2 regions of the Plantactinospora sp. BC1 genome follow, and region 2 is predicted to be linked to the other one. Evidence: riboswitches for the same ligand, from Rfam matches in the RefSeq annotation. Region 2 holds a riboswitch; the other holds the start of a gene.
What was found. Region 2 has a riboswitch for cyclic di-AMP ahead of C6361_RS19770 (hypothetical protein). Riboswitches for the same ligand answer to the same signal wherever they lie in the genome.

Region 1: another riboswitch for cyclic di-AMP. It lies ahead of C6361_RS33905 (coiled-coil domain-containing protein); the one in region 2 lies ahead of C6361_RS19770 (hypothetical protein).

The regions. Positions count from the first base shown of each region.
Region 1 is NZ_CP028158.1:7,724,046-7,727,504, forward strand. It holds gene C6361_RS33900 (cation diffusion facilitator family transporter) at 48-962, shown strand; cyclic di-AMP (ydaO/yuaA leader) riboswitch at 1,210-1,337, shown strand; gene C6361_RS33905 (coiled-coil domain-containing protein) at 1,344-2,447, shown strand; gene C6361_RS33910 (cellulose-binding domain-containing protein) at 2,522-3,459, opposite strand, start outside.
Region 2 is NZ_CP028158.1:4,531,504-4,534,962, forward strand. It holds gene C6361_RS19765 (glycoside hydrolase family 65 protein) at 1-1,177, shown strand, start outside; gene C6361_RS19770 (hypothetical protein) at 1,226-2,254, opposite strand; cyclic di-AMP (ydaO/yuaA leader) riboswitch at 2,258-2,388, opposite strand; gene C6361_RS19775 (DUF5708 family protein) at 2,661-2,855, shown strand; gene C6361_RS19780 (cupin domain-containing protein) at 2,929-3,393, opposite strand.

The DNA of each region.
Region 1 (3,459 bases), 3.2 Mb from region 2:
GGCCGGCAGTATCGACGGCGGGGGCGACCGGGACGGAAGGAGGCGGGTTGGGGGCCGGGCACGACCACGGGGAGCGGTTGACCTGGGCGGCGGAACGACACCGGGGACGGCTCTGGGCCGCCTTCGGGCTGCTCGCCGTCCTGATGGTGGTCGAGACGGTCGCCGCGCTGGTCACCGGCTCGCTGGCGCTGCTCTCCGACGCCGGGCACATGTTCACCGACGTGCTCGGGATCGGGATGGCGCTGGCCGCGATCACGGCGGCCCGGCGGGCGGTCGGTGACCCGCAGCGCACCTTCGGCCTCTACCGCCTGGAGGTGCTGGCCGCGCTGGCCAACGCGGTACTGCTGTTCGGGGTGGCGCTCTACGTGCTGGTCGAGGCGGTACGCCGGTTCGACGACCCGCCCCGGGTGGCGGCCGGCCCGATGCTGGTGGTGGCCACGCTCGGCCTGCTGGCCAACGTCGCCGCCTTCGGCCTGCTCCGGGCCGGTGCGCGGGAGAGCATCAACCTGCGCGGCGCCTATCTGGAGGTGCTCGGGGACCTGCTCAACTCGGTGGGGGTGATCGTCGCCGCCGTGGTGATCATCCTGACCGGCTGGCGCTGGGCGGATCCGATCGTGGCGCTGGCGGTCGGGCTCTTCATCCTGCCCCGCACCTGGCGGCTCGGCCGCAGCGCCGTACGGATCCTGGTGCAGGCCGCGCCCGAGCACCTCGACGTGGCCGCCGTACGGACCCGGCTGGCCGGGGTGCCCGGCGTCTGCGACGTACACGACCTGCACGTCTGGACCCTCACCTCCGGGATGGAGGTGGCCTCGGCGCACCTGAGGCTGGACCGCGACGCGGAGGTCGGTACCGTACTCGCCGCGGCCCGGTCGGCACTGCGCGAGGACTTCCACATCTCGCACGCCACGCTCCAGGTCGAGCCGAACACCGCTCCCGGGGGCTGCGGTCCCACCGACTGGTGACCGGCAGCCACGTCGCGTCACGCATGGTCAGCCCGAGACGCCGCTCTCCCGGGTCCGCCGACCGTCGAGACTCACCGATAGTTAGCGGCATCTTAAGTTTCCGGCGGGCGCTGGACATCTTTGTCCGGATACATCCGCCCAACTGGGAAAATCGCGAATCTAACTCCGGCAACGCCACGTATCCCCGGACGGCGACTGCCGGTAAGCTCGGCTCCGGTCTCCGCCGGGCGGCGCCCTCCGGCGCCTGCGGGGACCGTCGCCTAATCGCACGCGCGAGCCGGGGAACCACGTACCAGGGGTGTATCCGCGCCAGCGGTAGGGATCTTCCGTCCCGAACCCGTCAGCTAACCCGGTCGGCGGCTGACGGAAGGACATTGTCATATGCCGTTCCTGGCACCCACCCGACACGCTCCGGCGTCCGCGCGGAGCGCCACGAGACCGTACCGGAAGGCCGCGACCACCGCGGCCCTCGCCCTGGGCATGGTCCTCGCGGCACTCGGCGGCGCACCCGCGCACGCGGCACCGGAGTACGCGACCCCCGGGGCGCTGGCCGCGGCACCCGGCGGCGACGACATCGACGGAGGCACGGACAGCCTGCGCGAGCAGCTCCAGGCCGCCAGCAAGGGCTATCTGACCGCCAAGACCAAGTTGGACAACTCCGTCAAGCGGCAGAAGGAACTGAACCAGCAGCTCGCCACGCTGCGCACCGAGGTGACGACCCGGAGCGAACGGGTCGCCGAGATGGCCGGCATGGCGTACCGGACCGGTCGGCTCGGACAGGTCTCCGCGCTGCTCAACAGCGGATCTCCGACCAGCCTGGTGGACCGGGCCGCCGCACTCGACACGATCTCGGCGAACGAGAGCCGGGAACTGCGCGGGCTGCGGGAGAGCCTGGACAAGGAGACCCAGGCCAAGGCGGCGCTCGACAAGGAGATCGGCGAGCAGCGCAAGCAGGTCGAGGTGATGGAGACCCGCAAGAAGCAGGCCGAACGGGCGCTGGCGGCGGCGAACAACAGCGGCGGTACCGGCTCGGGAGTCAGCGGCAGCGGGGGCGGGTCGGCCCGACCGGCACCCCGCAACGCCGACGGCTCCTTCCCCGACGAGTCGTGCAGTCTCGACGACCCGACCACCGACGGCTGCATCACCGCGCGCACCCTGCACGCGTTGAAGCAGGCCCAGGCGGCCGGCTTCACCCGGTTCGTCTCCTGCTTCCGCAGCGGAGGCAGTGGCGAGCACCCGAAGGGTCAGGCCTGCGACTTCGCCGCCCAGAAGAACGGGTTCGGCGGAGTGGCGACCGGCGGCGACCGGACGTACGGCAACAACCTGGCGGCGTACTTCGTGCGGAACGCCGATCGACTGGGCGTGCTGTACGTGATCTGGTTCAAGCAGATCTGGCTGCCGAGCAGCGGTTGGAAGACGTACAACGGGGGCAACGGTGACCCGTCCAGCGACCACACCAACCACGTACACCTGTCGATGAACTGATCCACCGCGCCACGCACCATCGCGAACCGCCGGCACCGCCCGCCACCCCTGGGCAGTGCCGGCGGTTCTCGCTCTCAGCAGCCGATCCGGGTCGAGCCGAGCGCCACGTCGTCGAACCAGAGCGTGTTCGCGCCCTCGCCGTAGCTCTCCCAGCCCAGCCGCAGGTCGGTCAGGTTGGGCCGCCAGTTGGCCCGGTTGTACCACTGCCCGTCGACGTCGTGCGTGGGCGTACCGTCGGCGGTCAGCCCGGTCACCGCGGTCCCGTTGACCCAGGTGGAGAGCCGGCCCTGCGCGCCGTCCACCATGAACTCCAGGCAGGTCCACTGGTTGACCGGCAGCGGCGCGCTGAGCGCGACGCCGTTCGGGCTCTGCTCCGGCAGGGTGGCGTCGTCCGACGCACGGTTCCATTGCAGGGCCCGGTTCTGCCCGCCCATCCGCAGGTCACGGTTGCCGTCGGCGGCGTCCCGCATGGCCAGGAAGGTCACGTGCGAGGTCGGCAGCGCGGTGGTGTGCCGGACCCAGAGCCGGGCGTAGCGCACCGCCCCGACGCTGCTCAGATCCCGGGTGGAGCCGACGAAGACGTGGTTGCAGTAGCCGACGGCGCCGTTGATGCGTACCGACCGGGTGCCCTGGTGTGCGACCGAGGTGTCGATGCTGGCGGTGCCGCTGCCGGAGCAGTCCGGGTAGCTGACGCTCCAGTCGCCGGAGGGTGCGGTGCCGGTCTGGTTCTCGAAGCCGTCGCAGAGCACCGCGCCACCGCAGCCGCCGCTCGGCGGCGGGGTGGTCGGCGGCCGGGTCGGCGGCGGCGTCAGCGTCGGCGGGACGCTGGTTGGCGGGGTCGTCGGCGGCCTGGTCGTCGGTGGTGCCGTGCTGGGCGGGGTGGTCGGCTCGGCGCCGTTGCACGGTTCGCCGTTGAGGGTGAATCCGGTCGGTGCCGCCGAACTGGCGGCGTAGCTGCCCTGGACGCCGAACTCGGCGGAGCCGCCGGCCGGCAGCGACCCGTTCCAGGCCA
Region 2 (3,459 bases):
GGGCCTGCGCGGCGCCGCCTTCCCGTGGCGGACCATCCGGGGCCAGGAGACCTCGGCGTACTGGCCGGCCGGGACCGCCGGGTTCCACATCGCGGCCGACATCGCCGACGCGGTACGCCGGTACGTGCAGGCGACCGACGACGAGCAGTTCGAACGCGAGGTCGGGCTGGAACTGCTGGTGGAGACGGCGCGACTCTGGCGCTCGCTGGGGCACCACGACCGGCACGGCCGGTTCCACCTGGACGGGGTGACCGGGCCGGACGAGTACACGGCGGTGAAGAGCGACAACGTCTACACCAACCTGATGGCCCAGCGGAACCTGCTGGCCGCCGCCGACGCCGCCGCCCGGCACGGCGAGGAGGCCTGGAAGCTCGGCGTCGACGACGAGGAGACCGCCGCCTGGCGGGACGCCGCGCGCGACATGCACGTCCCGTACGACCCGGAGCTGGGCGTGCACCCGCAGGTGGAGGGCTTCACCCGCTTCCAGGAGTGGGACTTCGCGAGCACCCCGCCGGAGCAGTACCCGCTGCTGCTCAACTACCCCTACTTCGACCTGTACCGCAAACAGGTGATCAAGCAGGCCGACCTGGTGCTGGCGATGCACTGGCGCGGCGACGCGTTCAGCGACGAGGAGAAGGCGGCGAACTTCGCCTACTACGAGCGGCGTACGGTCCGCGACTCGTCGTTGTCGGCGTGCACCCAGGCGGTGCTGGCGGCCGAGACCGGGCACCTGGAGCTCGCGCACGACTATCTGGGCGAGGCGGCCCTGATGGACCTGCACGACCTCAACCAGAACACCCGGGACGGCGTGCACGTCGCCTCCCTGGCCGGGGCGTGGATCGCCCTGGTGGCCGGGTTCGGCGGGATGCGCGACCACACCGCGACACTCTCCTTCGCACCCCGGCTGCCGAGCCGGATCGACCGGCTGGAGTTCTCGCTCCGCTACCGGGGCGTGCACCTGCGGGTGGACGTCCGGCCGCGCGAGGCGACGTACGAGCTGCGCGACGGCGAGCCGGACGACGCCCTCGAACTGCTGCACCACGGGGAGAAGGTCCGGATCACCTGCCTGGAGCCGGTGACCCGGCCGATCCCGCCGGCCCGCCCGACGGGCCCGCAGCCCGCCCAACCGGCCGGCCGCGCCCCGGTCCGACGTACCCCGGAGAGCGAACCGACCTGACCCTCCCGTCCCGACGGTCCGCTCGGCCGGGGGGTGTTCCCCCGGCCGTCAGACCAGCGACAGGTGTACGTGGTTGGTGTGGTCGCTGGACGGGTCGCCGTGTGCGCCGCCGTACGACTTCCAGCCGATCGTCGGCAACCAGATCTGCCGGTACCAGATCACGTACAGCACCCCGATCCGGTCGGCGTTGCGGACGAAGAACGCGGCGAGGTTGTTGCCGTACGTCCGGTCGGCGCCGGTGGCGGCACCTCGGAAGCCACCCGCCTCGGCGGAGAAGTCGCAGGCCCGCCCCTTCGGGTGCTCGTACGGGCCGCCGGAGCGGTAGCAGCCGGTGAAGCGGCCGAAGCCGGCCCGGCGTGCCTCGGTGTAGGCGTGCAGGGTGCGTGGTGTGACGCAGCCCGTGGTGGTCGGGTCGGGCTGGCTGCACGACTGTGGTGGCCAGGAGCCGTCGGCGGCGCGTGGCGCGGGTCGGGCCACCGGCGAACTCGCGTTGACGAAGCCTCCGGTGGAGGCGCCGCCGACCTGGGCCAGCGCCCGCTCGGCGGCCTGCTTCTGCCGCAGCATGATGGCGAGTTGGCGGCGCTCCTCGACCACCTCGGCGTCGAGCGCCTGCTTCGCCCGCGCGGCCCGCTCCCGGGCCTGGCCGAGTGCGCGCAGTACGTCGTTGTCCCGCAGCGCCACCGCCTCCAGGCCACGGGCGCGCTCCAGGAGTTCGTCGGCCGAGCCGCTGTGCAGCAGTACCAGCACCGGGCCGATCCGGCCGGTCTGGTACGCCGTCCGGGCCACCTGCTCCACCCGGGGCCGCAACTGCGCGATGCGTTCCTCGACCCGGCGTAGCTCGGCGACGATCTTCGCCTGTCGAGCTTTCGCGTTGGCCAGCGCGTTTCTGGCCTGTAGGTAACCTCGGCCGGTCGATTCGAGCACGTCCCGTAGGAGCGGGGTGTCGCCTTCGTCGCCGAGGACGGCGGGGCTGTTCGCCTCCGCCACGCCGGGCCGGAGTGCTGCCCCGGCGAGCGCGCCGAACGTGGCGAGCAGGGCCAGGGCCAGCGGAAACCGCCGACGTGTGGATCCCGTCATGCATGTCCCTCCGTCGCCCGCCTACCGAGTTAGCTGACGGGTTCGGGACGGAACAAGTCCCTACCGCGGTTGCGGACTCACCCCACCTACCTGGGTCCCCGGCTCACCCGAAAGTGATTCGGCGGCGGTCACGCCGGCGCGGAGGGGTGCGCCACCGGGCGAAACCGGGGTCAGCCTACCTGATCAACTGGGTCGAACAGGTGGATTTCGGAGTGATCCGCCGTGGAAATTGCTTCATGGGCGACGTGCCGGTCGAGGCGCCGGGCAGCCCTCGGAGGCGGGGGCCGGTGTGGTGTCGGTCGAAGGATGTAGTCCGGTTTCCTCAACCGGCAGGAGGCTGGGGATAGCGGGCCTGACTAGGCTTTTCGAAGATCCTCCCGCCCCTCTTCTCCAGCAGGGATCCTCGATGTCCTCAGCCCGTAAGACGCTGCTCACCGGCCTGGCCACCTTTGTGGTGGGACTGGCGCTCCGGCTGTTCGGACCGGACGAGCATGTGGTCATCTTCACGCCCACCAAGCTCGGCGTGGTGCTGATGGTCGTTGGAGGCTTGGAGAGCCTGTACGGGGTCTACAAGATCAGGCGGGACCGCCTGGTCGAGTAGCCACCCGACACCGGGCCGGGTGGCCATCCTCGGCCGCCCGACCCGATTCCACCGCTGTCACCTCAGGTCGTGGTCAGCCGCGTGCCGTCCACACCGGGCTCTCCACGTAGTGGTTGTCGTAGCGGTCCTGGGTCTGGCCAACCTCCTGCCAGGTGGCTTCGCCCTGGTGCACCCGGTCGAGGAGCCGGTAGTAGTCGAACCGGGGCTTGCCGGGAGTGAGCACGACGAGGAAGTCGGCGTCCTGGCCGTCGGCGGGGGCGAAGGCGTGCGGGGTGTGCGGCGGGACGAAGAGCGTGTCTCCCTTGTGCAGGGTGTGCAGTTCGTCGCCGACGAGCATTTCGAGGGCGCCGTCGAGCACGAAGAACAGCTCGCCGGAGCGGGTGTGCAGGTGCGGCGGGGCGCCGTCGGTGCCGCTCTTGAGCAGGGTGCGGTTGCTGGTCAGGGTGCCGCCGGTGTGCTCGGGATCGAGTAGCAGCGTGATCACGCTGGCCGGGTCGCTCTCCAGAACCTCGGCTTCGGCTGCGCGTACCAGGGTCATTGTCGGCTCCTTCGTTGCTTCGCTGATTCCTAGACACTAGATATCCAGAATTGGTCGCGCTAGTGA